Regions from separate parts of the Paenibacillus phoenicis genome, predicted to be linked through region 1. Evidence: predicted binding sites of a transcription regulator. Region 1 holds the regulator's gene; the other holds the start of a gene.
What was found. Region 1 encodes Rex, which represses fermentation and respiration genes when NADH is low (regulators of the CRP and FNR family bind a similar motif). Its sites were predicted from a motif close to TTGTGAAATATTTCACAA; they were not measured.
Positions count from the first base shown of each region.

Region 2: nirB (nitrite reductase large subunit NirB) is a predicted target of Rex. The motif match lies at 9,723-9,740, and genes of this name have one in related genera.

Region 1 is NZ_JAYERP010000001.1:1,601,596-1,617,419, forward strand. It holds gene U9M73_RS07515 (hypothetical protein) at 1-469, opposite strand, end outside; gene U9M73_RS07520 (cell wall elongation regulator TseB-like domain-containing protein) at 725-1,210, opposite strand; gene U9M73_RS07525 (amidohydrolase) at 1,271-2,569, opposite strand; gene U9M73_RS07530 (redox-sensing transcriptional repressor Rex) at 2,566-3,210, opposite strand; gene dinG (ATP-dependent DNA helicase DinG) at 3,251-6,106, opposite strand; gene U9M73_RS07540 (tetratricopeptide repeat protein) at 6,303-6,932, opposite strand; gene panD (aspartate 1-decarboxylase) at 7,353-7,736, opposite strand; gene panC (pantoate--beta-alanine ligase) at 7,736-8,638, opposite strand; gene panB (3-methyl-2-oxobutanoate hydroxymethyltransferase) at 8,635-9,513, opposite strand; gene U9M73_RS07560 (biotin--[acetyl-CoA-carboxylase] ligase) at 9,822-10,805, opposite strand; gene U9M73_RS07565 (CCA tRNA nucleotidyltransferase) at 10,780-12,150, opposite strand; gene bshA (N-acetyl-alpha-D-glucosaminyl L-malate synthase BshA) at 12,329-13,489, opposite strand; gene bshB1 (bacillithiol biosynthesis deacetylase BshB1) at 13,530-14,243, opposite strand; gene mgsA (methylglyoxal synthase) at 14,240-14,662, opposite strand; gene dapB (4-hydroxy-tetrahydrodipicolinate reductase) at 14,677-15,483, opposite strand; gene U9M73_RS07590 (tetratricopeptide repeat protein) at 15,506-15,824, opposite strand, start outside.
Region 2 is NZ_JAYERP010000001.1:1,795,714-1,811,537, reverse strand. It holds gene U9M73_RS08595 (CGNR zinc finger domain-containing protein) at 1-429, shown strand, start outside; gene msrB (peptide-methionine (R)-S-oxide reductase MsrB) at 495-1,484, opposite strand; gene U9M73_RS08585 (TerC family protein) at 1,939-2,640, shown strand; gene U9M73_RS08580 (AraC family transcriptional regulator) at 2,728-3,549, opposite strand; gene U9M73_RS08575 (Gfo/Idh/MocA family protein) at 3,699-4,757, shown strand; gene U9M73_RS08570 (sugar phosphate isomerase/epimerase family protein) at 4,792-5,562, shown strand; gene U9M73_RS08565 (Gfo/Idh/MocA family protein) at 5,555-6,637, shown strand; gene U9M73_RS08560 (sugar phosphate isomerase/epimerase family protein) at 6,657-7,625, shown strand; gene U9M73_RS08555 (winged helix-turn-helix transcriptional regulator) at 7,795-8,112, shown strand; gene U9M73_RS08550 (FAD-dependent oxidoreductase) at 8,176-8,742, shown strand; gene U9M73_RS08545 (hypothetical protein) at 8,999-9,631, shown strand; gene nirB (nitrite reductase large subunit NirB) at 9,871-12,303, shown strand; gene nirD (nitrite reductase small subunit NirD) at 12,335-12,682, shown strand; gene U9M73_RS08530 (Crp/Fnr family transcriptional regulator) at 12,978-13,694, opposite strand; gene adhE (bifunctional acetaldehyde-CoA/alcohol dehydrogenase) at 14,131-15,824, shown strand, end outside.

The sequences.
Region 1 (15,824 bases):
GTCCGTCCGTTAAGGTGATATACACGTTCTTCTCATCCATCTCTGCCGTAGCTTTCAGCTTGCTGTTTTCTTGCTCCATCTGTTTCAATGCAGCTGTAATTTGTGTATATTGCTTATTTTCCATAGCCTGAGCAACGGTAAACATGGCGTTTTCCCACAGCTGGTCAAGTTCCGGCGAAGAATGATCCTCGATATCCAGCTTCAAAGTTCGGCTACCGATTTGCTTCTCCCCGTTCTTCTCAATTTGACGCACCAGAGCACCAAGATCCGTCCCCGGCTTTAAATTCAGCTTAAGCTCCAGCTCGTCCGCTTTCACGTTCATATCGACATGATTTACTCCATCTACACTCTTCACAATATTCTCCAGCGGACGCTCAATCGCCCACTGCCGATATAGGAACCATCCACCAAATAATACAAGGGCGGAAATAGCAATGCTTGCAGCAATTGGTCCAATACGCAGTTTCACGTGATGCCCCCCTTATCTATATAAACTATCAACTCTGTGATATATATTCCCGTATATCAAAACTACAAATATGAGTATATCACATCGTATATCAAATTTCGAAGAAAAGTGTGAAGATATTTAAAAATGAACGCTAGTAGTTCTACCCCGAAATGCTACTTTTTCTCAAGCCAAAAAATAAAAACGGTTCCGCGATTCAGGCTCTTCGCCTAAACAACGAAACCGTTTATTTATGATTGATCCATAGACCCCCTGTCAGCGGTTCGGCAGGGTGAACACTTCCGGCAAAGCTTCGCCGGTCGTGAAACTGAAAAACCGATAATAATGGTGGTCCTTCTCTTTATAGAACAGCTGCCACACCAATTGGTTATTGTATATGCCTGGCAGCAGCCGAACCACCCGGATACCCGGCAACGATTGTTTGATGATCTCACGCATTTGGCTCTCGGACTTGCCATCGGACAGCAAGCGTACCTCTGGATCATGTCCTTCCCTTAGCCAGACCATCATTTGGCGGCCGGATGCATCCTCCCCTTGCACGACCCAGGTAACTTCATCCCATACCGACTTCCAAACCTTGTCGCCCCGGACGAGATCCGTCTCCTGCTTCGCCTGCTGGATAGCGGCTCTTTCGGCTTTCCACGTATCCTCATGAATGTATAGATAAAACCGGTGGAGACCCAGGAGCACGATCAACAGAATCACGAGGGACAGCAGGATCCATTTCGTTCGCTTTCTCAAGCTACTCTTCCTTTCCCTTCCTAAGCAAGCAGCCTCCTTCAGGAAACCGCGCGCCGCTCATTATCGTGCCAACAGTCCCTCAAACGCCGCTTGCGCCTCGTAGCGGATGCGTTCTTCATCCAGTGTCAGACAAGCACCGTGCTTGACTACCTGCTTACCGTTGACCCAGACATGCTCTACATCTTTGGCGCCAGCGGAATAAACGGTATGGGAGATATAATCCGTTCTCGGCAGGAAATGGGCTTGCTCCGTATTTAAGGCGATGATATCCGCCTTCATGCCAGCAGCCAGCTTGCCTGTATTTTGCAAGAAGACCGATTTCGCGCCGTATTCCGTCCCCATTTTCAGAGCTTCCAGCGCAGGAACCGCCGTTGGATCGCCGGATACGCCTTTATGAATCAGCGCAGCCAAACGAATCTCCTCCAGCATATCCAGGTTATTATTGCTCGCCGGACCGTCGGTACCCAGCGATACAACTACGCCCTTCTTCAGGAGTTCTGGTATGCGGGCGACCCCGCTGGCCAGCTTCAGGTTACTGCCTGGGTTATGCGAGATGGTAACGCCGTGCGCTGCCAAGATGTCGATTTCCTCGTCCGTCAAATGCACAGCGTGGGCAAGCAGGGTCGGGCGGGAGAACATCCCCAGCTTCAGCAAATGTTCTACCGGGCGGACGCCGTAATCGTTAACGTTCTGCTCTACCTCGGCGCGCGTCTCCGACATATGCGTGTGCATCGGCAAATCGAGATCATGGGCAGCTTGCACAAATTTCTCGATAAAGGCTGGCGGGCAGGTGTATGGTGCATGCGGCGACATCATCGTGGTGATGCGGCCTTCTGCCTTGCCGTGCCAGTTCTGAGCAAACGCGATCGCTTCTTTGAGCTTCTGATCTTGCTCTTCCGGGGAGCACAACCCGATGGCCCCGCGCATCAACACGGCGCGAATACCCGATTCCTCCACGACTTTGGCCACTTCGTCCATGTGATCGTACATATCCAGGAACGTCGTCGTCCCGCCCTTGAGCATTTCCAACACAGATAACGCCGTACCGGCATACACATCCGCCGCAGTAAATTTGGCTTCCATCGGCCACATTTTCTCCTGCAGCCAGGTTTGCAGCACCATATCATCCCCATAGCCGCGCAGCAGCGACATCGCCGCATGGCCATGGGTATTGATCAGGCCCGGCAGGAACAACAACCCTTTGCCGTCCAACGTTTCGGCGCCTTCCACGCCTTCCGGGCGCTCTTCGCCAATATAGCTGATCGTATCGCCCTCAACGAGCATATATCCGTGAATTACAGGACGGTCCGCATTTAAGACGGCAAACGTCCCGTTCTTAATTAACCATTTACGACTCATACGTTGCTTGTTTCCTTTCCGTCTTCCAAGTAGTAAGCCAAGCTCAGCAAATCAGTAGTGAAGTCAGCCGCATGGATCCGAACTTCCGGCGGAACCTTCAGAATCGTTGGCGCGAAGTTCAGAATCGCACCGATTCCGGCGGCAACCAGCTCATCCGCTACGCGTTGCGCCTCCGTATCCGGCACGGTGATGATGCCGATGCGGATATTTTTCGCCCGGACGGTTTCCGCCAGCTCTTCGATCGGCTGAATCGTGATGTTGTTGATCTGCTTGCCGATCTTAGCCGGTGAAGCGTCGAACACCGCAACAATCTTCATATTATCCTTCAAATACGCATTATAATTCGAAAGGGCTTGCCCCAGATTCCCGGCACCCACCAGCGCGACGTTAATCTGTTGGTCCAGATTGAGAATTTGTTGAATTTTTTCAATCAAATAAGCGACATCGTAGCCGATCCCCTTCCGGCCAAAATCGCCGAAATAAGCCAAATCCTTACGGATTTGCGCCGGATTGAGATCCAGCTTCTGTCCGAGCTCCTGGGAGGACACCGTTGGCACCTCCCGTCGGCTGAGTTCATTTAAGAAACGCAGGTAAACCGGCAGTCTGCGGACGACAGCGTCCGAAATTTTATCTGACTTCATGCTTGTTCCCCCTATTCTTCAATGCGATCTATGAAGCGGCTTAGGCTTCGGGATTTAACCATTCCGAGATGCGCGGAACCATCTGAGTTAATGGCATATGCTCCATCTTCGGTCCGGGCAAAGAGTATAAGAAATATTTTCCATAATAAGATTCCAGGATCCGGGTATCATAAACGATCACGATGCCGCGGTCCTGCGACGAGCGGACAAGTCGTCCGAATCCTTGCTTAAAGCGGATAACCGCTTGCGGGACGGACAGTTTCATGAATGGATTCTTCTTCTCCCGCTGCAGGCGTTCGCTCTTCGCTTCCATCAGCGGGTGGTTTGGCGGCTGGAACGGCAAGCGTACGATCGCTAAACTGGTCAGCGCCTCGCCAGGAATATCCACCCCTTCCCAAAAGCTGCTTGTCCCGAGCAGCACCGATGCGCTGTTCCCTTGGAACCGCCGGGTCAGCTTGGTGCGGCTGCCGCTGTCCATCCCTTGTCCGATCACCGTGATTCCCTCCGCTGCGAGCAGTTCCTTCAGCGGGTCATACACCTGCCTGAGCATCCGATAGGATGTAAACAGCACCAGCATGCGACCTTGCGTCGCCACCGCGGCATCCGCCAGCGATTGCACCAGCGTATGAATGAAATGGTCATCCCCCACGCTGCCCTTCACACTTGGAAAATCGCGCGGGATCACCAGCAACGCCTGATCGCGGTAGTTAAACGGCGAGGGCAGCATCGCTGTGATCAACCGATCCTCTTCCGCCGCCTCAGTCAAGCCAAGCTGCTCGATCATATATTGGAACGATTTATCCACCGATAAAGTCGCGGACGTCATTACGACGCTCTTCTTCCGGTCGAAGAAAAATTGCTTCAATTGAGCGCTGACGTCAATCGGCACCGCATACATTTGGAGCGACCGGCTACGGAAGTTCCCGTTCGCCTCCATCCAATAGACGGTGTCCTCGCTCTCCAGCTTCATGAAGAAGCGCAGCGCTTCCCGTTCCCCGGCTAAATCTTTAAACAAGCCGCTGATATCGGTGATCAGGCTCTCCGCTGCATAATCGTCCTGCTCTTCTCGGATTTCGGACAGGAGGCGCTCCCCTTTCCGAAGCACGTCGCCAAGACCTACGTAAATTTGATTTTCGAGCGCGGTCAGCGTCTCCCAATCCTTTGGTTTTCGATTCGGCAACAGCCGGTACACGAATTGCCCGGGATCGCCAGGGGCGGCGTCGCTGCGGTCAGGCATCAAGCTGAACAGCAGCTCGCTGAGCTTGTCCCAGCTCTCCTTCACGTCCACCAGCGTTGGATAGATTCCGTCGATGACTGAGCACCATTCTGAGGCTTTCTCCGCGCCCGACGCTTCAAGCGAGCTGCGAAGGTTGGCCAGCTGCCCCGTCTTGCTGTCTTTAAATAACCGGGTCAGCGTATGCACGACCGTAAAATACTTCATATGAATCCCCAAATGCTTGCCGGCCACATCCTCTAAATGATGCGCTTCATCGATAACCAGCCGCTCGTAACCCGGCAGCAGTTGATGCCCCGCCTGGATGTCCGTAAACAGCTTAGAGTGGTTCGTAATGACCACGTCCGCGACACCGGCTTCGTGTTTTGCGCGATGATAGAAGCATTTGCGGAACCAAGGACAGGATCGGCCTAAGCAGGATTCCGACTCACTGGCCACCGTCTCCCATAAATCACCGCCGCGATTGCCGAGATTCAGCTCTTCGTCATCGCCGCTTTCCGTTTGGGTAAGCCATACGACCATTTGCGCGGCCGTCATCACCTCTTCTTTAGGTGTTGAGAAGTCTTTTCTATTTATTTTATGTTCAAATTTGCGCAAGCACAAATAATGCTGCCTACCTTTAAAAACGGCTGCACGAAACGGAAAAGGCACGACCTCCGTCAACAACGGCACATCGCGCTCCCTAAGCTGCTCCTGCAGGTTGATGGTGTGCGTGCTGACCATGACCTTCTCTTCGTTCTTGACGCTGTGGTAAATGGCCGGCAGCAGATATCCTAAGGATTTGCCCGTTCCCGTTCCAGCTTCAACAAGCAAATGCTTGTCTTCCTCAAAAGCCCGCATGACCTCATTCAGCATCATGTTCTGGGCTTCCCGCTCCTCATACTGCGGCAAACGCTCCCGCAATCGTTCCCGGACCTGCTCCATAAACTGCTCGAAGGTCACGCCCGCCAGCGGATTGCGCTCCGTGCTGTCCCTTGGCGCTTCAATGTCAAGCCAATCTTCAACCTGCAAGGCGAATTGGCGGTAGTATACAAAGCCGTCTTCGCTTGGCAGCGCTTCGCGCTCCTTCTCCTGCACCATGGCATCAAAAAACCACCCGAGATCGCTGTCCTCACCTGCAAACAGATCGGCCAAACGCTGTAAGGTCAGCAGCGGCAGTCGGTCACATTCCTCCAAGCATTTGAGGAAAATCAGCGCCGTCGCCAGCGCGTCACTGTCCGCCTGGTGCGGACGCTCATGCTCCACCTCGAACTCCGCCGCCACCATCCCCAGCTGGTAAGAAGTCAGCGAAGGGAACAGGATTTTCAAGAAATCCATTGTGTCCAGGATCCGTCCGGTGAACGGCAAGTAGCCCGTTTTGTCCAAGGCGCTCTGCAGATAATTAAAATCAAATGCTACGTTGTGCCCAACCAACACGACGTCGTTCAGGAGTGGAACCATCTCCATCATCACTTCGTCCAGCTCCGGCGCATCCTTCACATCCTCATCGGTGATGCCCGTTAACCCCGTAATAAACGGTGGGATCGGAACGCCTGGCTTGACGAAGGAACGATACACCTGAGAAATCGATCGATCCGGCTCTATAATGGCAAGTCCCACTTGAATAATATCATCGGAGGACTGGTTACCCGTCGTTTCAAAATCAAGCACAGCATATTTCATTGCAATTAGTTGTCCCTTCATTCCAGTCTCTTTACAGCATAACAGAAGATAGCCAATTTGAAAATTAATACAAACCATATCTGTAATAAAAATCACAAAACAAAACAAGCGATGCGCCGCCATGAGCGGTGTTCGCATCGCTTCCAAAAACATGCCGTAAATAAGTGCGTGACCTGCAGTTAATGAATCATAAATCCTACAATAGCGAAGTTAACTCGGGGCCGTAATGCAGTTTACCTGTACTGTTCGCACAAGCCTCCAAATTGGCCAACGGCTCGGGCAAGGACGGATCGCTGTGATGAGCCAACTTGAAGTACTCTTTTGCCTTCTCAAATACGCCCTTGTGCGCCTCGATACACCCCAGCGCGTTGTATATAATGGAACGCAGCCGCTTGTTCGCAGCCTTTTCCAGCACGATCCAGAAATGCTTGGCGGCTTTGTCAAATTGCTCGAGGTGCAGATGGCACATCCCTAGATAAGTCCGAGCCAACACGCTGTCCGTAAATTGCTTCACCACCTGCTCAAATTGAGCAGAAGCCTGGGGAAACATCAGCAGCTTGTAATACCCTTGGCCTTTCACAAAGGCGGGGTCATCCAATTCAGGAAGATCGGGGGTCTCTCTGGACTCCAGGCTCCGGAACGCATGGCGTAAATATCCCATTTTCTCCTCAAAGCTCAGCCATTCCTCGATAATGCCGTCGCTCATATGCTGAAGCAGGCTCCATTTCTTCGCGAGCTCCTGCTTCTGGGCATGGCCGGCCAAGGGGTATTTCCTCGTGATTTCGTCCAACATCTCATTCATTTCCGCAAACACATGCTGAAACATCATTCGCATCCCCCTAACGAAAATGAAATCAGTCCGAGCCTTACGTACATTTTTTGTTTCGGGGGACGATTTCATTCCGGCAGGGAGGAATTACACTTTTTGATGGCCCGTTTCTCTGATTGGATGTGAAAAATCGAATACATTTCAGCGTTTGTTGCGATTTACAGCTCATTGTATTCGAAATTTCATACAAAATTGTGGGTTGAGCGGGCAATTTCCCAAATTCTATATGAAAAATCGAATAGATTGGGGGTAATGCGAACTACGGCCCAATTATATGCGAAAAATCGAATACAATTCAGCGGCATGAATAGTGTAGCGCGGCCGCATCATAATTAAACATACGAAGGGCCCGGCTGACGCCGAGCCCCTTCCCCCATGGCCTCCTCGTGATCCGAAGATGCTTTTTGAACAACCTTATTAACGGATCATGGCATGGAGTTCTTGATGCGCCTTATCCACCGGCTTGTTGTTTTCGTCAACGAACACGACGGTTGGTTTATGGCTGCGGACTTCTTCCGGCGACATTTGGGCATAAGAAATAATGATGACACTGTCGCCCGGCTGCACAAGTCGTGCCGCCGCACCGTTCAAACAAATCACGCCGCTGCCGCGAGGTCCCGGAATCACATACGTTTCCAGGCGGGCGCCGTTATTGTTGTTGACGACTTGCACCTGCTCGTTCTCCAGCAGATCGGAAGCCTCCATCAGATCCTCGTCGATCGTAATGCTGCCCACATAGTTCAGGTTAGCTTCCGTCACGGTTGCGCGGTGAATTTTCGATTTCATCATCGTTCTATACATTAATGGTTCACCTTCTTCGTTAAAATGACGTTATCGATCAGCCGCGTCGTGCCAAATTTCACGGCAACGGCGATCAACACACCTTTTTGGCGGCCAGCGGCATCAACACATTCATCGTCCGCTAAAGGCGACAATTCCGGAAAATCCGAAATTTCCACATAATCGATATTCGCCAGCGGTTCAGCGCTGATTGTGTCGCGGATTTCCGCCCGCAGCTCCCCTGCGGTCACCGGACGTTCTCCCTCTGCTTTAGCTCTTGCGCGCTCGAGACTGCGGGACAAGACAAGTGCAGCCTGCCGTTCTTCCGCACTCAAGTACACATTTCGAGAGCTGAGCGCCAGTCCATCGGCCTCACGAACAATCGGGCAAGGAATGACTTCGACATCGAAGTTCAAATCCTCTACCATGCGCGTGATTACCGCCACCTGTTGGGCATCCTTTTGCCCGAAATAAGCGCGGTCCGGCTGCACGATATGAAACAGCTTACCGACAACGGTGGTTACCCCGTCGAAATGGCCCGGTCGCGAAGCACCGCACAGCACGTCCGTCAAACCAGCGACCTTAATATGGGTGCGGGTCGGTTGGGGATACATTTCTTCAACGCTAGGCAAAAAGACGAAATCCACGCCCTCACGCTCGGCCAAGGCCAGGTCTTTCTCCGGATCGCGGGGATAGCGCTCAAAATCCTCGTTGGGCCCGAACTGAATCGGGTTTACGAAAATGCTCAGCACTACCAGATCGTTCTCCGCCCGTGCTTTACGCAACAAGCTTGCATGCCCCTCGTGCAGATATCCCATCGTTGGCACGAGCGCAACTTTGATTGATTTTCCTTCTTTCGCTGCTGTGAACCGCGCATCCTTCAACTGTTCACGGAGCGGGACAATCTTGTTAAAGGTCTTCATGACCGGACTTCCACCTTTCCTTTGCCATACAAAGTTCCCAGTGATTCCTGCACGCCTTGATCCGCGCGGAACACATGCTCTTCTGCCGGGAACGAGCGGTTTTTGACATCCGTAACGTATTCTAAAATCCCTTGGCGGATCTGCGCGCCAATATCGGCGTAGGTTTTCACAAACCGTTTATCCCGGTAATCCGCCGTATATTTCAACACGTCATGGTACACCAGCACTTGACCGTCGCAGCCGCGTCCCGCGCCAATGCCGATGGTCGGAATACTCAGCTCGCGGGAGATCGCCGTTGCCACTTCTTCCGTTACCAGCTCCAGCACAATACCAAAGGCACCGGCGCATTCCAACGCCTTGGCATCCTCCATGAGCCGCTTCGCATCAGCAGCGTCTTTGCCCTGCACCCGGTAACCGCCGATCTGGTTAACAGATTGAGGCGTCAATCCGATGTGCCCCAGCACCGGCACCCCGGCTTGCACGATGGCTTGGACGGCGGGAGCGATCTCCGCACCGCCTTCCATTTTGACGGCATGGGCATGACCTTCTTGCATCAAACGGCGGACGTTCCGCAACGTTTCGTCAATACTTCCGTGATATGTCATAAACGGCATGTCAACCACGATGAAGGTATGCTGCGCCCCGCGTGCAACGGAACGGGCATGGTATACCATATCGTCCAATGTTACGGGGATCGTCGAATCATACCCGAGAACAACGTTGCCCAGCGAGTCTCCGACGAGCAGCAAATCCGCACCCGCTTCCTCGGCCAGTTGGGCCGACGGATAGTCGTAGGCGGTAATCATCGCGAGCGGAATGCCGTCTTGCTTCATTTTTTTCATTTTCACAATGTTTAAAGCTTGTTTCCCTGCCATTTGATCCATCTCCTTCGGTTTGACTTTGTGCGAGTCCTCCAAAAACGCGCACAACAAAAAAACCTTTTAGTTTGGCACTAAAAAGGTCCGAAGTCCAAAGAAGAGTGAGTTATATCCTCGTTCTTCTGTCTCGGTCCTCTTTCGGCTCAGAGCAGAATCCAACGCAACTTGATTTGTGGTCGTTCAAAAAGTCGGCCGACGGTTTGAACTTTCACCACATTCATACCTCCGACAAGCAACCGGAGTGCAGTTCAGAACGATGCCGATACCGCCTCCTGTGCTCAGTATAACAAATTACGTTATTTTTTTCATCCGCCAAGTTGTACTTCTCCAGAGAATATCGTGAAATGTTTGCCATTCTGATCCAAAAGGAATAATGCGCCGCTCGAATCCAATCCGGTTGCTGTGCCTTGGAGCACCCCGTTTGGCGTATGCACGGTGATCTCTCGGCCCAACGTGACCGACAGCGCCTCCCACAAGTGGCCGATCGGTGCAAAACCTTCCTGGATATAAAGCTCGTAAAGCTGCTCCAGCTCCTTGATCACCGCGCCGATCAAGCTTGTCCGATCAATCCGCCGCCCGCTTTCAATACATAATGAGGTCGCGATGGTCTCCAGCTCCGGCGGAATGTCAGCAGCCGTCAGATTGACATCAATGCCAATCCCGGCGACGGCGTACCGGATCAGCTCGTCCTCCGCCGCAGACTCCACGATAATGCCGCACAGCTTACGGCCGCGGGCTAAAATATCATTTGGCCATTTGATACCGGCATCTACGCCGGTGACTTTCCGTATGGCGCGGCAAACCGCCACTGCGGTCAGCAAGGTCAACTGCGGCGCAATCGACAGCGGTTGGCGGTCGGGACGCAGTAATAGGCTCATCCACACGCCTTTGCCCGGCGGTGAATACCAGCGGCGACCTTGGCGCCCGCGCCCCGCCGTCTGCTCTTCGGCGAGCACAAGGGTGCCGTGAGGCGCGCCTTCCTCCGCCAGCTTGCGGACTTCTTCCTGCGTGGAGGACGTGCTGTCCAGCAGCTTCAGCCGTTGTCCAAACGTCTTCGTCCCCTGCAAGGCATGCAGCAAACCGGCATGACTCAGCTTGTCGGGCTGCCGAGTCAACCGGTATCCCCTGCGCGGGGCGGACTCAAATTCGTAGCCTTCTTCGCGCAGCTTGGCGATTTGCTTCCATACCGCCGTCCGGCTGATCGACAGCCGGCGGCTGAGCTCCTCGCCAGATATATATTGCCCCGGATGCTCCAGCAGCATGTCAAGCAATCGGTTTGCTTCCATCATTCTTCACCACCGTTTCCACATGTTTCAGGAGAGTTAGCCGGTCGTTGGGCAGCTCACCTGCGGCAACTGCGATCAGCAGTTGCTTCAGCAGTTCGCTAAGCCAAGGGCCGCCTTTGCGGCCGGCCGTTTGCAGCACTTCGCCGCCGCTGATGGCCAGCTCCTTCAGCGTATGTACTTGCACCTCGCGGTGCCACTGGCCCGCGCGTGCCAGGATGGCCTGGTCGGCCTGCCGCTTGGCGTCGTCGCCTATGGCCGCTTGCACCACCGCCTGCTGGCGGTGCAGCCACCGCCCGGCGGTCTCGCGGCCAAACGCGACCTGCAGGCCGATCCAGCCGCGCCGCTGCTCGCGCTCACCTGGCGCCTCGGCCAGGATGGCTTCCCACGCTTCGTCAAAGCGGACGATCCCAGCCGCCTCTTGGGCGGTCTGGTTGGGGAACGTCCAGCTTTTGAGCAGCGGGGAAGCCGCCTCGCCCGGGGCGCCAAGCGCCTGCAGCAGCAGCGACCAGCGCAGCGCCGGCGGCGCAGGCGCCAGCAGCGGCAGCGCCGCCAGCAGCGCGCGGCGCGGCGGCTCGCGGTGCAGCAGGCGCCGCGACAGCGCGGCGATGGCGCCTGGCGTGGCTGCAGCGCCTGGCGTTGCCTCAGCGGCGCCCGCCCCCGCCTCGGCGCCATGCGCCTCCGCCGCAGCGGGCTCCTGCGCTGCCTTCGCGTACCGCAGCAGCCCGCTGCGTTCCAGCAGGGCCAGCCCGCGCAGCGGATCCGGGCCCAGCACTATTTTTTCCAGCTCCATCCGCACGCGCTCCTTCGCAATGTAGCCTAGCTTGTCCCGGCCTGCAAGGAGCGCCTTCCACAAGCTTAAAACCGGGCGGAACCCAAAGGTCGAAGCGAACCGGACCGCCCGCATCATGCGCAGGGCATCTTCCGCAAACCGTTCTTCGGCATCGCCCACGCAGCGGATCAGCTCGCGCTCAATATCCATCCGGCCGCCAAACGGGTCAATCAGCTCGCCCTCCAGCCCCCGGGCGATCGCATTCATCGTAAAATCCCGCCGCCGCAAATCCTCTGTCACCGCATCGACGAACTCCACCGAAGTCGGACGGCGATAATCGGCGTAATCCGACTCCTTGCGGAAAGTCGTCACCTCAAACGCATGATCCCCCATCATCACCGTTACCGTCCCGTGCTGAATTCCCGTTGGGATCGTGCGTTCAAACAACCGAACCACCTCATCCGGCTTCGCTGAAGTAGCAATATCCATGTCGTGGACCGGGCGCCCCATGAGTTCATCACGCACACACCCCCCGACAAAAAAAGCCTGGTGCCCGCCATCTCGCAAAATACGCAGCACACGTTCCCCCTGAGCTAGCATAAGGGGGTCAACTTGACTCCAATGATGTTTTTCGATTGCGGACACCTCCCTTCCAATCAATACAAGCATAGACAAAAAATCGGCACAGCAAGCGCAGGGCTCTCCAGCCCTGCGCCGTTAACATGCTGCGAATTCGCTTAATCATCGTCCGGTCCCATCAACCGCACGCCGGATTTAACGTTGGCATTGGAACATTTAGCACACGGTAATAAATTTCTTCGTATGCTGCCATCATTTTATCGCTGCTGAACTCGGTTTTGGCCCGGGTTAAACAGGCTTCACGCATCCGCTCAGCCAGCTCCGGGTTCTTCAGTAGCGAGATGCAGTACTCTGCCATCTGCTTCGTATCGCTGATCGGCGCTAAGAAACCGGTCTCCCCGTGCTTCACCAGCTCCGGAATCCCGCCTGCAATTGAGCCGATGGTCGGCACTCCGCAAGCCATCGCCTCCAGGGCGACCAGGCCAAAGCTTTCCTTCTCCGAAGGCAGCAGCAAGACGTCCGCCATGGAAATCACATGAGCGATATCGTCCTGTTTTCCGAGGAAATGCACCCGGTCGGCCAGGCCCAGCTCCTTGATTTTGCATTGGATCTTCGGCAATTCCGGTCCTTCACCGACAAACAACAGTTTCGACGAAACTTCCCGGTTGACTTGATGGAAAATATCCACCACATCACTCACCCGCTTCACCGGCCGGAAGTTGGAGATATGCATCAGCACTTTCTCGCCGGGAGCGGCAAAATTCATCCGGCAGCTCTTGGCGTCGCGCGGGTAATACACCCGCTCGTCAACAAAGTTATACGTCAAGTCGATATCCCGCGTGATGTCGAGGACCTCGCGGGTTTCCCGCATCAAATCGCGGGACACCGAGGTTACAGCGTCACTTTCATTAATCGCCAACCGAATCAAGTCCTTGAGCGATTCGTCCTGCGCCAATACGGTGATATCGGTCCCATGCAGCGTTGTCACGACCTTAAGCGAGTCTCCCACCATCTGCTTGGCGAGAAACGCGCAAACCGCGTGTGGCACCGCATAATGAACATGCAGAATATCCAGTCCTTGCTCTTTGGCTACCGTAGCCATTTTGGTGGCTAAGGACAAATCATAAGGCGGATACCGGAACACGTAGTAATCGCTGACTTCAACTTCGTGGTAAAAAATGTTTTTATGGTAACTCCCTAAGCGAAAAGGAACGCTATGCGAAATAAAATGGACTTCGTGGCCCTTCTCCGCCAGCAGCTTCCCGAGCTCGGTGGCCACAACCCCCGAACCGCCCAAGGATGGATAACATGTGATGCCAATTTTCAAAAATGGTTCCATATGGTGGGGGCCTCCTTTGTTGTTTGTTCCCTCTTTCAGCTTATGTGCGATGGGAGCCAAATAGATTAACCTGATATGCGGTTTTCGTCATAAACCCTTCTGCGAAAGGAATCAAGGCACGCTGACCAATCAGCGAGTCGCGGGCTTTGACCCGTTCCACATATCCCTGATTCAGCGGGGTTAAGGCAATGTCTTCGCCCGGCGAACCGGCCTCGAATTGAGAACGGTAGCACCGGAGCGCCCGCTCCTTCTGCTCGTAGGTTGCGCTCACATCGACGATCAGATCAGGCGTCACCCAATCATTAATGAAATAAAAATAAAGCTCAGGCGCAGCGACCGCCGGCTTGTCCGGCATGTACCGACGCAGCTTGGCGTTGAAGACCGCAGCCTCCACCAACTTGCTGCAATCGATATGATCGGGGTGGCGATCCTCCCAATACGGGGCAAAAACCACCCGCGGTGCATACTGACGAATCACCTCGGTTACCGCAGCCAGCTGCTCCGCCGACCCGGTTAACCCACGGTCAGGAAGCCCCAAATTGATGCGAGCGGCTAATCCGAGCACATCGGCTGCCGCCTCGGCTTCCTGCTTACGCAGCACCGGATTGCCATTGGAGGACAGCTCGGCTTCGGTCAAATCGCAAATGCCCACGCGGTACCCCGCGGCAATATGCTTGGCGATCGTGCCGGCCATGCCGATTTCGGCATCGTCCGCATGTGCCCCAAAGATTAAGATATCCAGTAAGCCGTTCATTTTGTCAACCCCGGTTTATTCTGTTCCACCAGTTCGCGCCAACCGAAGTCGCCGCGATCCAAGGCACGTACCAAAATTTCGGCGGTGGCCATATTCGTTGCTACTGGAATCCCGTGTACGTCGCACAAGCGCAGCAGTGCGGTGATGTCCGGTTCATGGGGCTGTGCCATCAACGGGTCGCGCAGGAAGATGACCAGATCCATCTCGTTCTGGGCAATTAACGCACCGATTTGCTGATCCCCGCCGAGCGGTCCCGACAGGAACCGGTGTATTTTTAGCGAAGTATTTTCCATGATTTGCCTTCCGGTCGTCCCCGTGGAATAAAGCCGCTTATCTTTGAATACATGCTCGTAGGCGATGACGAAATTAACGATATCTTCTTTCTTACGGTCATGAGCTATAAATGCGATGTTTAACATATGCCTTATCCCCTTTATTCATCCATGAAATGGTCGAACCCGTAAATCATGCCCTTGCAGTCAATCACTTTCTTAATGGCCAAATTCACGCCCGGCATGTAACCGGCACGCTCATACGAATCATGACGAATCTTCAGCGTCTGGCCAAAACCGCCAAACACAACTTCCTGCTGTGCAAATACGCCCGGTAACCGGACGCTATGTATCCGAAAACCGTTATAATAACCGCCGCGTGCGCCTTCAATCGTCTCTTCCTCATTCGGGTTGCCCTGACGAAGCTCCTTCCGGTTCTGCGCGATCAGCTCAGCCGTCTTCACCGCTGTCCCTGAAGGGGCATCCAGCTTCTGGTCGCCGTGGTATTCGATGATTTCCAGATGCGGAAAATATTTCGCCGCCTGTGCCGCAAAACGCATCATCAGAATCGCCCCGATGGAGAAGTTCGGAGCGATCAAACCACCGATCCCCTGGGCGTGGCACAGCTTGTCCAGTTCTTCGATTTGCTCCGGCGTAAACCCGGTCGTCCCTACAACCGGCGAAACGCCGTACCGAATCGCGAGTTCGGTGTTCGTATAAGCATACTGCGGTGTCGTAAAGTCTACAAGCACTCGCGGGCTCGTCTCCCGCAGCGCCTCTTCTAAATTCGTGGTTATCGGCACGCCGCAAGCCGGAAGGCCAACCAGCGTTCCGGCATCGATGCCTTCATTTGATAAATTCACAGCGGCAACCAGCTGAAGCTCCGGGTCCTGGAGCACCATTTTTACGACTTCTCTGCCCATTCTGCCTGCGGCGCCCGCCACGGCGACTTTAATCGGTTCCGACATCTCGATCTCCTCACATTCTCTACTAGGATGATTGCTTCATTTGCTGCTTCAATCGCTGCTCCAGCTCTTTCAGCTGACCTGCTGCACCGGCGTCCAAAGGAAGGGCCGATGCATTGCGAACCGCCTGCAGCGCAAGGTCGTAGCATTCCAGCTCGCCGTAGGCGATCGCCAGCCAAACCTGCGCATCCAACGACAACGGATCAAGCTCGACCGCACGCTTTAACATGCGGGCTGCCGGCTCGGCTGCCGCTTTCCGCTTGGCGCCGGTCGCCTCCAGCTGCCGTCTGGCCATTTGCGTCAGTTCCATGGACTGCAAACGATCGCAATGCAGCTTATATTCG
Region 2 (15,824 bases), 190 kb from region 1:
ATGCCGACGGAAGAGGTTTTGGCCATGCGTCATTTTCGGGAGCGCCTGCATGCCTTGACGGTCAAATTGGCGGAAGGCGGCCATATGGAAGAAGCGGATTGGCAGCTGCTCAATGAGCATTTGGCGCAGGATCAAGTCACTCGCCGGTTGACCGGAGAACCGGGAGACATCCGGCTGAAATATTTTCCGGTGACGGAGGACTGGCGTCATGTGCGGGCAGAAATCGCCGCCAGCTTCGGCGAAACGCTGCTTAACGGGGAAACGTCAAGGATTCGCATGTGCGATAACCCCGATTGCCGCTGGTTTTTTTACGATGACACGCGCAACCGGACGAAGAAATACTGCGAAGACAAGACGTGCGGCAACCTGATGAAGGTACGGCGGTTTCGCGCCCGGAAGAAGACTGGAATCGATCAAAGCGAGCAATAGCGATTCTTCTATAAATAACAAGAAACAGGCGGCCGAGAGGGGCTGCCTGTTTCTTGTTGGGGTATTTACTTTTGCGATTTTGGCGCGTCTTCAAACAGATACAGATATTCGCCGTACCCTTCCTTCTCCAGATCGGCCTTCGGCACGAAGCGGAGCGCTGCGGAATTGATGCAATAGCGGAGTCCCGTTGGTTCTGGGCCGTCCTCGAAGACGTGGCCCAGATGGGAATCACCCAGCCGGCTGCGCACTTCAGTGCGAATCATAAAATGGCTGGTATCGGTTCTCTCCTTGATGTGGTAGCTCCGGATCGGGCGGGTAAAGCTCGGCCAACCGCAGCCGGCATCGTATTTGTCACGGGAGCTGAACAACGGCTCGCCGGAAACGACATCGACGTAAATGCCTTCTTCCTCATGGTCCCAATACTCTCCGGTAAAAGGACGCTCGGTCGCATTATTTTGCGTGACCTCATATTGGATCGGCGTCAGCTTGCGCTTCAGCTCTTCCCGATCGGCAGGGCCGGACCAGTGGCGCTCCAGGAAATCCTCGCGGCCGGAGCCTTTGCGATACAGCCGGTAGTGTCCCGGATTCTTCTTATGGTATTGCTGATGATACTCCTCGGCAGGATAGAATGGGGCTGCCGGCAGAATCGGGGTGACAATCGGTTTATCGAAGCGGCCGCTTTGCGCAAGCTCTTGCTTGGAAGCTTCCGCTTCCAGACGCTGCTGCTCATCATGATAAAATATCGCGGTCCGGTACGAATCGCCGCGGTCATGGAATTGGCCGCCTTCGTCCGTTGGATCAATTTGCTGCCAATACAACTCCAGCAGCTTGCGGTAAGGAAAGATGTCCGGGTCGTACGTAATTTGCACGGCTTCGTAATGCCCGGTATTCCCGGCGCAAACCTCCTCGTACGTAGGGTTCACCGTATGACCGCCGGTATATCCAGAAATAATGCCGTGAACGCCGGGCAGTTCCTCGAATGGTGATACCATGCACCAGAAGCAGCCTCCGGCAAACGTGGCTAATTTGAGATTGGAATTTGATGATGGACTCATTTGGGATCCCTCCATTTCATCACTATTATAACTTGTTTTGGCACAAAGCCAAAATGATAGCATAAAAGGCTGGTTCTCTCGTAAAGTGCGTGCTATAATATAACTCAATAAAACATGCATGGTTCCCAAAGGGGAGTAGCTGTTACAATAAAGTCGTCATTACGGGAGTTATACATACCCCGGCTTTATTGGCAACGAAGAGTTGTTAGCGAGACCTTTGCCCGTAGCGAGTATTGGGTAAAGGTCTTTTTTGATGCGTAAATGCGTCGTGCCCAATACGGACACGGCGTATTTTTTTGGAACGGTGGGATCTTCCCGTAGTCCCAGCCATATCGAACGTCCGATTGTACCGTCTCGCAGCCTTTGCAGGCCAGCGGCAATTGACGTGAATGGCGAGGCCGTTATCCAGAAAAAATAGATCCGTTGCATGGAACATTTAGAAAGGGGAGAGAACATGGACTTACTGTCACCGGAATTTTGGATGGCCTTATTATCCATCGTCCTGATCGACCTCGTCTTAGCCGGGGATAACGCGATCGTCATTGGGCTTGCCGCCCGCAATGTGCCGCAACAGGATCAGAAGAAAGTTATCGTATGGGGGACCCTGGGGGCGATTCTGATCCGGGTGATCATGACACTGCTCGTCGTGCAGCTGCTCAACATCCCGGGTTTACGGCTTGCCGGGGGGCTTGCATTAGTCTGGATTGCTTATAAACTGCTGATTGAGGAGAAAAGTCATGAGATCAAGGCCGGAAACCAGATGTGGGCGGCCATCCGCACGATCATCATCGCCGATGCCATGATGGGCCTCGACAACGTGCTTGCGGTAGCTGGCGCGGCGCACGGGGACACCATGCTGGTCATTATCGGTCTGGCCGTATCCGTACCGATTATGGTTTGGGGCAGCACGATGATTTTGAAGCTGACTGAACGCTTTCCGATCGTCATTACGATTGGGGCAGCCGTGCTGGCTTGGACAGCATCCAAGATGATCGTCGAAGAACCGCTGATTCATGACTGGTTCGCCAGCCCTTGGATTAAATACGGCTTCGAGCTGCTCATCATCGCCGCTGTCGTGCTGCTGGGCAAATTCATGAAGAAGCGCAAAGCGCGGCTTCACCAAGCGAAAGCGATGCCGCAGACAAACGGAAGTTAAAGGAAAAACGCATGCAAACAACGCCGCAGGTGGCTGATCATTTGGCCCGTCGCGGCGTTGTTTTTTTGCGATTTTTTGGCTCCGGAGTTAAGTGTTGTTCTCCCGGGCAGATAAACGAAACTGCTTAGGCGACATGCCAAACCGCTTGCGGAACACTTTATGAAAGTAGTTGTAGCTGGGGAAACCGGAGCTTTCCGCAACGTGCTCCAGCGACAGAGGGCTGAAAATAATCCGCTCGCGCGCCATGTTCAGCCGCACCTCCAGCGTGTATTGAATCATGCTGGTGCCAAAGGCCTGCTTGAACAGATGCACCGCCCGCGACACGCTGATGCCGACGTGGGCTGCAGCGTCCTCCAGCTTAAATGGGGAGGAGGCGTTTTCTTCGATATAATTTTTCAGACGGTGGGCAAGATAGGTAGGATAGGTGGGCTGCGGCTGCTCGAGCAAATTCCGTTCGATCTCCAGGCACAGAATCTTCAAGTAGTACTCGGAGATTTCCGGCATCGGGTTGGAGATGCGGCGCTGCTCCAGCATAATCTGCCGGAAGGCCCCAACCATCCCTTCGGACAGGGGAACCTTCAAGCGGTGCGGAAGCGGCCGGCGGTTCCACCAGGACTCGATCCATTCCCCGGACAAAAAAATATGGTAATCTCCGCTGGAAACCACCGGTTCGCCTGTTCCGTTCGTTTCGGCTTCGATTTTCAGCTCGTAAGGGTCCCCGGGGGCAAACAGCAGCAAATCCCCAGGCTCAAGCAACTCCAGCCGCCCGTTTAACCGCGTACGGCATTTGCCTAACGTCTGCAGGCGGATCAGATAATTTTCGTGCCCGTTCGGCTGGGTCGTGTGGAACGGCTTGCGGTGCAACGAATAGCCGGCATGTAAAATTTGCAGGTTTACCTCTTTGTTCATCGGTGTCCTCCACAGGGTTCTCGAAAAAAATGACCAGATTGTTCATGTTTCAATCATATTATTCATTTTACATTGGAGCAATTTGAAATACCATGGTACATGGGTAGCGCATCAAATTGACAAACATCTGCTTGGCAGGAGTGACCAAAATGACAGACATCCAGATTGGCATTATCGGCTGCGGCAACATCAGTCCGGCTTACCTCCGTCATTTGGCGAAGAGCGACAGGCTGAAGGTTGTGGCGCTGGCCGACCAGTTTCCGGAGAAGGCGCGCGAGCGGGCCGAGGAATTCGGAATTGAAAACGTATTCACAGTTGAAGAAATGTTGCGGCATCCTAAGATCGACCTGATTCTGAATCTCACGGTGCCTTCGTCCCATGCGGCGATTAACATTGCGGCTCTGGAGCACGGCAAGCATGTCTACGTGGAGAAGCCGCTGGCCATCCACTTGGAGGATGCCAGTCGAATGCTGGAGCTGGCCGCTGCACGCCATCTTCGCGTCGGCTGTGCCCCCGATACCTTCCTTGGCGCCGGACTGGAAACGGCCCGCAAGGCGATTCAAGACGGGCTGATCGGCCGTCCGGTGGCAGCCAGCGCGTTTATGGTAAGCGGCGGGCCGGAGAGCTGGCATCCGAATCCGGAGTTCTTCTATGCAGAAGGCGGCGGGCCGATGTTCGACATGGGGCCGTACTATCTGACGGCGCTGGTCCAATTACTTGGACCGATTCGCCGGATCAGCGGTTCGGCGGGAAGCCAGATTCCGGAGCGGACGATCGGGTCCGGTCCCAAAGCGGGCACCCCGATTCCCGTTCATACGCCAACCCATTACAGCGCAACGCTGGATTTTGTGGGAGGGGCGATCGGTACGCTGGTGACCAGCTTTGACGTGCGGGGCGGCAGCATGCTGCCGCGGATTGAGATTTACGGCACCGAAGGTACGCTGGAAGTCCCTGATCCGAACTGGTTTACCGGTGAGGTGAAGCTGCGTCGGGCCGGGGAAGAGACTTGGGAGACGCTGCCGCCGGTGTTTGCCAGCGGAGATAACGAGCGGGGACGCGGTATTGAGGAAATGGTGCAAGCGATACAGGAAGGCCGGGAGCATCGAGCCAGCGGCAAACTGGCTTATCATGTCCTGGAGGCGATGCATGCGGTTGCCCGGTCCTCGAAGGAAGGTCGGCATATCCTGTTGAGCCCTGTAGAGCTCTAATCGGACTTACTATGATGAAGAGGAGAATGAAATCATGACGAAGCTTGGTTTGCAGTTGTATACGGTAAGAGATCATTTGGAACGGGATTTTGAAGGAACTTTGCGCAAAGTGGCAGAGCTTGGCTATCAAGGGGTCGAGTTTGCCGGATTTTACGGGCGCACGGCAGAGCAAGTACAGGAGATTTTGCGGGAGACGGGATTAACGGCGATTGGTGCGCATACCCCATATACCCGGTTGAAGGAAGCGATCGACGAGGAATTGGCGTTTAATAAAGCGATTGGCAGCCGCTATATCATCGTTCCTTATTTGGCAGAGGAAGACCGCAACCGTTGGTCGGAAATCATCGAAGATTTGAAAAAATTCGGTGAAAAGTGCAAAGAGGAAGATTTGGTGCTTTGCTATCATAATCATGATTTTGAGCTGACGTTACAGCACGACGGCAAGCCGGTGCTTGACGCCATCTACGAGCAAGTGCCTGAACACCTGTTGCAGGTTGAGCTTGATTCCTGCTGGGTCGCCTTTGCTGGAGCGAATCCGCTGGATTATATCGCTACATATACGGGGCGGCTTCCGCTGGTGCACTGGAAGGACGTGGTCAAGAAGGCGGACGGTTCGCCGGATACGGTTGAGCTTGGCCGCGGGGAGATTGCCATCACGGAAATCGGCGATGCTGCGATTGCTGCGGGGGTGGAATGGTTAATCGTCGAGCAGGATCATTGCGCCGGAGATTCGCTCACGAGCATTCAGACAAGCATGGAATGGGTACGTGACTATGCGCAAAAAGGAGGTAAACTTCATGTCTAAAACGTTGAAAGTAGCCATTATCGGCTGCGGCGGGATTGCGAACGGAAAACATTTGCCAAGCCTGGCCCAGCAGCCTGAGGTGGAGATGGTCGCATTTTGCGATATTATCGAGGAGCGCGCAGCCAAAGCCGCAGCGCAATACGGCGGGGAGAACGCCAAGGTGTATACCGATTATCGCCAGCTGTTAGAGGAAAGCGATGCTGAAGTTGTGCATGTGTGCACGCCAAACGATTCCCACGCCGAAATTACGATTGCTTCGTTGGAATCCGGTCGCCATGTCATGTGTGAGAAGCCGATGGCTAAGACGGCAGAGCAGGCTCGTCAAATGCTGGATGCAGCGAAGCGTACGGGCAAGAAGCTGACAATCGCCTACCAAAACCGGTTCCGCAGCGACAGCTTGTATTTGAAGGAGATTTGCGAAAAAGGTGAGCTCGGCGACATTTATCTTGGCAAGGCGCTGGCGCTTCGTCGCCGGGCAGTGCCAACATGGGGCGTCTTCCTCGACGAGGAGAAGCAAGGCGGCGGTCCGTTGATCGATATCGGGACCCATGCCCTGGACCTGACCTTGTGGCTGATGAACAACTACGAGCCGAAGAGCGTCACCGGTTCCGTCTTCCATAAACTCGGCAGCCGCGAGAATGCAGCAAATGCGTTTGGGCCTTGGAATCCGGAGGAATTTAAAGTGGAGGACTCTGCATTTGGCTTCATTACGATGAAGAACGGCGCGACGATCATTCTTGAATCGAGCTGGGCGCTGAACATCGTGGATATCGGCGAAGCGAAGACGCTGCTGTGCGGGACGGAAGGCGGCGCGGACATGACCAACGGCCTGCGCATCAACGGCGAGAAAATGAGTCGCCTGTATGAAACGAAGATTGATTTGGGTTCGGGCGGCGTTGCCTTCTTTGAGGGCAAACAGGAAACCGAGGCAACGCGTGAAGCAAGAGCTTGGGTGCAGGCGATTCTCGAGGATAAGGAACCGCTGGTGAAGCCGGAGCAAGCGCTGGTCGTCACGGAAATTTTGGAAGCGATTTACGAGTCGGCGAGAACAGGTAAGACCGTTTATTTTGATTAATCACGGGAGGGAACCGGGAATGAAATTAGGCGTATTTCTCGTATTGTTCGGAGGGCTCCCGTTGGAGCAGGCGTTGGATAAGGCAGCCGCCCAGGGGTTAAAAGCCGTAGAGATCGGGACTGGCGGTTATCCTGGCAACGCGCATTGTAATCCCGATGTACTGCTGGAGAATAAACAAGCGCGGGAGGAGTTCAAGCGGGCGGTGGAATCGCGCGGATTAACGATCAGTGCGCTGAGCTGCCACGGAAATCCTCTGCATCCGCAAAAGGCGGTGGCGCAAGAGTTCCATGACGCCTTCGTCAAGACCGTCCAATTGGCTGAACTGCTGGAGGTGCCGGTTGTTAATACGTTTTCCGGCTGTCCCGGTGATCATGAGGATGCGAAATACCCGAATTGGCCGGTCGCACCGTGGCCGAACGATTACCAGGAAATCCTCGATTGGCAGTGGAACAATAAGGTGATTCCGTACTGGTCGGAAATGGGCCGTTATGCCGCAGAGCATCATGTGAAAATCGGTTTGGAGCTGCACGGCGGTTTCTCCGTGCATACGCCGGCCACGCTGCTTCGCCTGCGCGAAGCGGCCGGGGAAGCTATCGGCGCCAATTTGGACCCGAGCCATATGTGGTGGCAGGGGATTGATCCGGTGCAGGCGATTTCGATCCTTGGCCGGGCTGGTGCGATTCACCATTTCCACGCCAAGGACACGACGATTGATCCGGTGAACGTGAACCGTTACGGACTTACGGATATGCAGCCTTATACCATGATGCAGAACCGGGCTTGGCAGTTCCGTACGGTTGGTTATGGCCATGATTTGAAAACCTGGGCGGACATCATCAGCGCCCTTCGCTTGTACGGCTACGACTATGTCGTCAGCATCGAGCATGAAGACGGCCTGATGTCGATCGACGAAGGGTTTACGAAGGCGGTACGCAACCTTCAGCAGGTGCTGGTGGAGGATTCTGCCGCCGAAATGTGGTGGGTATAAGTTACAACCAACGTAATATACTATATTAGCGGCCGCCGCCTGGGCGGTCGTTTTTTTAAATGATCGGTCATCCCCCTTACTTTCCTTCGATAAATATGCTATTATGATATATACTAACAAATTGTAAGCTTTCAGCCTTTAGGTCGGCGATGATAACGAGGTGAATTTTATGGATGAGCATTCCCAGGCGATGTGTCCGCGGTTTGAATCGGCATTTTCGTTTTTAGGCAAACGTTGGAACGGTCTGATCATCAAAACGCTGATGAGCGGTCCCAAGCGATTCAAGGATATTTCCAATCAGATTCCTTCCATGAGCGATAAAATGTTATCCGAGCGGATGAAGGATCTGGAATGTGAAGGAATCCTGGTTCGCCATGTCTATCCCGAGACGCCGGTTCGGATTGAATATGAATTAACGGAGAAAGGCCGGGCGCTTCGTCCCGTTATGGAACAAGTGCAGTCCTGGGCGGAAGAGTGGATTAAGTAAACAACAAACATGCCGTTACCGGCGAGCGGGCGGCATGGAATATAATAGAAAGTAGGTGTACGTGTGGCTGATGTAATTGTTATTGGAGCAGGACCTGCAGGAGCCAGTGCAGCACTTTTCTTGGCGAAGGCCGGTAAAGAAACGCTCGTTCTGGACAGCAACACCAGCATGACCAAGCGGGCATGGATCGAGAATCATTACGGTGCGAAGGACATTTCCGGACCCGATTTGCTGAAGATCGGCCGGGAGCAAGCGGAGAAATTCGGCGCGAAGTTCATTGAAGAGAAAGTAACTGACATCGATACGAACGGTGGTTCAACGGTTACGGTGAAGACCGAATCCGGCCGCAGTTATGAAGCGTCTCATATCATATTGGCCACCGGCGCGTTAACCGACCTTGCAAGCGCTATCGGCTTGGAGTTGAAGGAAGGCCGCGAACCTCGAATTAAGACGGTGATTGCTACGGATGGCCAAGGCCGTACGAGCATTCCGCGCGTATGGGCAGCGGGAACAGTTGCCGGGGTAAGCGTGCATACGATCATTACCGCCGGCGACGGCGCGAAGGTAGCGATTGAGTTGATCAGCGAAATGAACGGCGAACGCTACGTTGATCACGACGTACTTAAGTAAGACATCTGAACATACAACAGGCCTCCGATGACGGGGGCCTTTTTATTTTTGCCAATATCCATCAGGGAGCCTGAAATTTGAGAACCTGCACTTTGTCCGGTATGCTTAAGAAGAAGGAATACGATCTGGCCGAAGTTGGGAAAATGATGAGGAGAAAGGCAGGGCGGCTATGTTTAACAGATGGCGATGGTTCGTTGGATGTATGGCAGGACTGACTATAATCATAATCGCGTCGGCGTGCGCCCGCGGCCAGATTATGGATCAACCGACACCAGCGGAGACGCAGACAACAGAAGTAGAACACCCCCACGATATCACATTAATGATTGATGGAGGCACCTTTATCCCTGATGTGACGCGTAACCTGCATTTTGATTATATCGACGGGTTAACGGTACGTCATGCCTTGGCAAGCAGCGGGATTGTCAAATTTACAGAGGACCAGTCCGCCATTCAATCGGTGGGGGAGGTGTCGCTGGATTCGGCGTTGGAATGGGGGACCCGGCTAAATGATAAGGAGCTGGCCTCTACCAACTGGGATCAGGAGCTGCAAATGGGTGACAAGCTGCTGGTTTACGTCAAGACGGTGGACAGCTATGAAGCGATCTCGCCGCTGGCGTCCTTGCTGTTGATTATCGACGGGGGCAGTCAGAAGCAATATTTTGTCCATAAATACAGTGATAACACCACCGTTCGAGATCTCCTGAAGCACAGTGGATTGGTACAGTTTAACCCTAACCATAAATCAATTATCTCCGTCGGCGGCTATACCCCTAAGCAGGACGAGCAATGGATCCTGAAAGTGAATGGGAAGAAGCTGCTGGATAATGGCCTGGATATGAGATTAAAGCCGCAAGACTACGTGGAGATTACCTTGACGACGCAATAGAAGTACGATGTAACTTAGAGATCCGTAATCCTGGTGATCATCCGGGAGAGCGGATTTTTTTACAGAACATTGAAAAAGTTATGACAAAAGTATGTTAAAATTTTCACAATTAATGTGAATGGAATCACAAAGTCCTCCTTATTTGAAAAGTATACTGGGAGCATGGGAGCACTTCAAATTTTAACTATCGCCAAGTTGCATGAGACCCAGGTGTTTATTGGAGGAGGCATTCTAAAGATATGGGAATGGAACGAGAGAAACTAGTTGTTATCGGTAACGGAATGGCCGGAATCAGCACGGTAGAGCAAATCCTGAAGTTGACTACGAAATTTGACATTACGGTATTCGGAAGCGAGCCGCATCCGAACTACAATCGAATTATGCTGTCATATGTGCTGGAAGGCAGCAAAACGCTGGACGATATCGTGCTGAACGATTTGAACTGGTACAAAGAGAACGGGATCACCCTGCATGTCGGAACTGCAGTGGAACGGATTGATGCCGAAGCCAAAGAGGTCGTCGCCGATAATGGGTTGCGCGTCCCGTACGATAAAGTGCTGATCGCAACGGGCTCCAATTCGCTGATCTTGCCGATTCCAGGCAGCGATAAGGAAGGGGTCGTTGGCTTCCGTGACATCGCGGACTGCAAGCAAATGTTGGAGGCGGCGAAGACCTACAAGAAGGCGGCCGTCATTGGCGGTGGACTGTTGGGATTGGAAGCGGCCAAAGGCCTTGTGCAACTGGGGATGGACGTGACGGTTGTACATTTGATGGAAGATCTGATGGAACGCCAGTTAGACCATCAGGCAGCGAGCATGTTGAAAGCAGAGTTGGAGCGGCAAGGGATCAAATTTAAGATGGGCGCACAAACGACGGAGCTGTTTGGCGACCATCGGGTTCGCGGCCTGCGCTTTGCCGACGGGACGGAGCTGGAGGCGGAATTCGTCGTTATGGCTGTGGGAATCCGACCTAATGTTGCGGTTGCTAAAGCCAGCGGCATCGAAGTGAACCGTGGGATCGTCGTGAACGACTATCTGCAAACCTCGCTTGAAGGTGTGTATTCTGTGGGGGAATGTACGGAGCACCGCGGGGTTTGTTACGGTCTGGTTGCGCCTTTGTTCGAGCAGGGGATGGTGTTGGCGAAGCATATCAGCGGCGTGGATACCGCGCCTTATGAGGGTTCGGTCGTATCGACCAAGCTCAAAATTTCCGGCGTGGATGTATTCTCCACCGGTGAATTTATCGATGGACCGGAGCATACAGTGATCGTCAGCAAGGACGAGTGGAAACGCACCTATAAGAAAATTTTGCTGAAGGACGGCAAGCTGGTTGGGGCAGTGCTGTTCGGGGATATCACAGATTCGGCTGAGCTGCAGAAGCTGATTAAGCAAGGCGCGGAGATGACCGATGAGTTGTACGAATCGCTGATGGGCGGGGGCTGCTGCGGCGGCACCAAGAAGAAGGCATCGGTCGAAACGATGAGCGATGAGGAAATCGTCTGCGGCTGTAACGGGGTGACGAAAGGCACGATCGTGGACTGCATCGTAAATCAAGGGATGACGACGGTCGACGAAATTAAAGCGAGCACCGGAGCGACTCGATCTTGCGGCGGCTGTAAACCGGTCGTCGAGCAGATCCTGCAATATGTGCTTGGCGATGGCTTTACCCAATCGGCGAAACAGGGGATTTGCAGCTGCACTACGCTTAGCCGGGACGAGATCGTTGCCGAGATTAAAGCGAAAGGGCTGCAGACAACCAAAGAAGTGATGAATGTGCTCGGATGGACGCAGCCGGAAGGCTGTTCGAAGTGTCGGCCGGCGATTAACTACTATCTAGGCATGATCTACCCGGATACCCATGAAGATGAAAAAGCTTCGCGTTTCGTCAACGAACGGATGAATGCCAACATTCAAAAGGACGGCACGTATACCGTGGTGCCGCGGATGTACGGCGGCGTCACAACGCCGGAAGATCTGAAGAAAATCGCCGATGTTTCGTTGAAATACAATGTCAAGGTGGTCAAGGTCACGGGCGGACAACGGCTGGATTTGATCGGCGTGAAGAAAGAGGACCTGCCGAAGGTGTGGGCAGAGCTGGATATGCCGTCAGGTTATGCTTATGCCAAATCGTTGCGCACAGTAAAGACCTGCGTTGGTTCGCAGTTCTGCCGTTTTGGCACCCAGGATTCAATGGGTATGGGCGCGCTGCTGGAGCGCAAATTCGAGCGGCTGGACTTCCCGGCGAAATTTAAGATGGCGGTTAACGGCTGCCCGCGTAACTGCGCCGAGTCGTGCACCAAAGATATCGGGATCGTTGGCAATGACGGCGGTTGGGAGGTTTTCATTGGCGGCAACGGCGGGATCAAGCCGCGCTTGGCGGACTCGCTGTGCAAGGTGAAAACCGATGAGGAATTGATTGAAGTGTGCGGCGCGCTGATGCAGTACTACCGTGAAACCGGCAACTACCTGGAGAGAACGTCGGAATGGGTGGAACGGATGGGCCTTGAGCATATCCGCTCGGTTATCGTTGACGATGTGAAGAACCGCAAAGCGCTGATGGAACGGATTGAATTTGCTTTGAAGCAAGTATCCGATCCATGGAAAAAAGTGCTGAACGACAACGAACAGCTTGGCAAATTGTATCACTCGTTAGAAGTGAGCAGCCAGCTGTAATACAGCGTCCTAGAGAAAGGGGTCATGGTGCATGAGTATGGAGAGTAAGGGCGAAACGTTTTATCCTGTTGGTGCCTTGGAGGATTTTCTGCTGCAAATCGGGCGTGTCGTGGAAGTGGCCGGCCTGCAAATTGCCGTGTTCCGAACATCGGATGGCCGGATTTTTGCGGCGCTGAACCAAAATCCGCATCCAAAGGGCGGACCGCTGGCCGAGGGGATCGTATCGGGTCATTATCTGTATGATCCGTTGTATGATTGGAAAATCGACCTGACCACCGGGCTCGTTCAAGCACCGGATACCGGGCAGGTCACGATGTTCCCGGTCAAGGTGGAGGACGAACAGGTCTACATTGCCGCTGCTGCTTTGCAGCAAGCGTAGTGCGGCTATCGACAGCGCGGTGATCGGAAGGTCGCCGCGCTATTTTTGAAGCATGAGGCAAGTTTGATTTGGGGGCGGTGCGGTATTCGTCGCAATGGCATATTGGTTCATTTCCCCCATGCGCAAGAAAGCATAGGGCTCATAACCACATATGTATCCCCCAACCTCATTGGGTAGCGAAGAGGATTGGGGGATTTTTTTACGCGATGGGAAGAAAGCAAAAAAACCGCCCTCCAATCATGGGACGGTTCAATACACCGGAACTAACGCCGAATATGGGGGGAGTACTAGGCGGTTAAATGCGGCAGATTTCGTTCGGGCACAGCTCGCAGTGGCAAATATCTTGCAGCATGACCAGATCTTTGATCACGATCATCCCGTTCTCATAGTCCAGCGCATCCTTCTTGCGCAGGTCGCTCAGCATCCGGTTGACGCTTTCGCGCGTTGCCCCGATCATGTTGGACAAGTCAGTATGGGTGATCTTCTTATTGATCAGAATGGCGTCTCCGTGCGGCTCACCGTACGTATTGCTCAAGCGAATCAAGGTCGAGCACAAAGCGCCCGGTTTGCCGTACATCATCAGATCGCGGAATTTGGTTTGCGTCAAACGGTGATGGATGCCCATCCATTTCATGAAATCGATGGCGAAATCGCAATGCTGACAGATCATGATTTCCAGGTCCTTCTGCTCGATAATGCCGATTTCACAGTCTTCGATGACTTCGGCGGTAAAGCTATGCTTCGAGCTGAAGAACGGATCGGCTTGCCCAACCATATCGCCGACACCATACATGTAGAGGATCAATTCTTTGCCCTCATCCGTCGATTTCGTCAACTTCACACGGCCGCGCTTGATGTAGAACAGTTTATCGGAATAGTCACCTTCCCAGAACAAATGTGTCCCCTCGGGATAAGATTTGTCTTTCATCGTAACGAGAAGGCGATTGAAGTTTTGCTCTGAAAAACAGCTCGTATTGCCGCGGGGCAGGGTGGCATTAACAATTTCACTCATCATCGATTTCCCCTTTGTGCTCCAAATTTTTCTGAAAATTTTAAATTAATTATAACCCGTTTTTTTTAGTTTTTGGGGGCTGTAAAGCCCGAAAAAGTGAACATTGTGAGAAATTTCACTATGTCGAACAGTACGTTCTCGCTAAAAACGGTGCAAAATAATAAACTGGCGATCGGTAAGTATTTAAAGGTGATACTATGTACACAATGTAAAGTATATATGAAAAACTTATCGTGACAAGTGAAAACTTTCAACTTTTTTAAAGTATGTGAAAAATTTCACTATACAAAATCAAAAGCCTGTGCTATGATCAAGACATAAAGAGAAGCGCACAAGCTTCATAAGGATTCGCTTGCAAGTGAATTTTTTCACAAATAAGATTTAGGACCACCATCTGCAAGCAATCCCTAAATCAAAATTTAGGAGGATGAGAGAGATGGCTGTTAAAAACGAAGTAGCTGCTAAGGCTCAGCCAACCGCGCAAGAGTATATTCAAACGTTGATCGACAAAGCCAAGAAAGCTTCCGAAGCATTCATGAGCATGGATCAGGAGCAGATCGATAAGATCGTGCAAGCGATGGCTTTGGCTGGGCTCGACAAGCATATGCATCTGGCGAAAATGGCGATCGAGGAAACGGGACGCGGCGTATACGAAGATAAAATCATCAAGAACATGTTTGCAACCGAGTATATCTGGAACAGCATTAAGTACCAAAAAACAGTAGGCGTCATCGAAGACAATCCTTACGAGAGCTTCCAAAAAATCGCCGAGCCGGTTGGGATCATCATGGGGATTACCCCGGTCACGAACCCAACGTCGACCACCATCTTTAAATCTCTGATCGCCATCAAAACTCGCAACCCGATCATCTTCGGCTTCCATCCATCCGCGCAAGCCTGCAGCACGGAAGCCGCTAAAATATTGCTTGAAGCCGCTGTTAAACACGGGGCACCTGCGGACTGTATCCAATGGATCGAAAATCCATCCATGGACCGCACGAACGCGCTGATGAATCACCCGGATGTCGCTTGCATTCTGGCTACCGGCGGTTCCGCGATGGTTAAAGCAGCTTATAGCTGCGGTAAGCCGGCCCTCGGCGTAGGCCCTGGTAACGTTCCTTGCTTCATTGAGAAGAGCGCCGATCTGGATCAAGCGGTCAACGACCTGATCCTGTCTAAAACGTTTGACAACGGTATGATTTGCGCATCCGAGCAAGCGGTGATTATCGAAGAACCGATCTTCGACCAAGTGAAGAAGAAAATGATCGCCAACGGCTGCTATTTTGTAAATAAAGAAGAAGCTGCCAAGCTGACCGCAGGAGCCATCAACGCGGAGAAATGTGCGGTGAACCCTGCGATCGTTGGTCAATCGGCCGTAAAAATCGCGGAAATGTGCGGCATCGACGTCCCGGCCGGAACGAAAATTCTCGTTGCCGAGATCGAAGGCGTTGGTCCGAAATTCCCATTGTCCGCAGAGAAGTTGAGTCCTGTACTTGCTTGCTACAAAGTGAAGAATGCAGAGGAAGGCATTAAACGTGCGCTGGAAGTTGTGCAATTCGGCGGCATGGGTCACTCCTCGGTAATCCACTCGAACAATGAGGAAGTGATTCAACAATTCTCCGATCGGATGCCAACTTGCCGGATCCTGGTGAACCAACCTTCTTCGCAAGGCGGTATCGGCGACATCTACAACACAAACCTGCCGTCGCTGACGCTGGGCTGCGGATCGTACGGACGCAACTCGACTTCGTCGAACGTCACGGCCGTGAATCTGATCAACGTGAAAAGGGTGAATCATCGTACCGTGAACATGCAATGGTTTAAAGTGCCTAGCAAAATTTACTTCGAGAAAAACTCGACGCAATACTTGGCGAAGATGCCGGACATCTCCCGCGTCATGATCGTTACTGACCCGATGATGGTGAAGCTCGGCTACGTGGAAAGAGTCGAACATTTCCTGCGTCAACGCCAAACGCCGGTAGCCATCGAAGTGTTCTCGGACGTTGAACCGGATCCATCGACCACGACCGTACAACGCGGTACTGAGCTGATGGCGAAGTTCCAACCGGACTGCATTATCGCCCTGGGCGGCGGTTCGCCGATGGACGCGGCGAAAGGCATGTGGCTGTT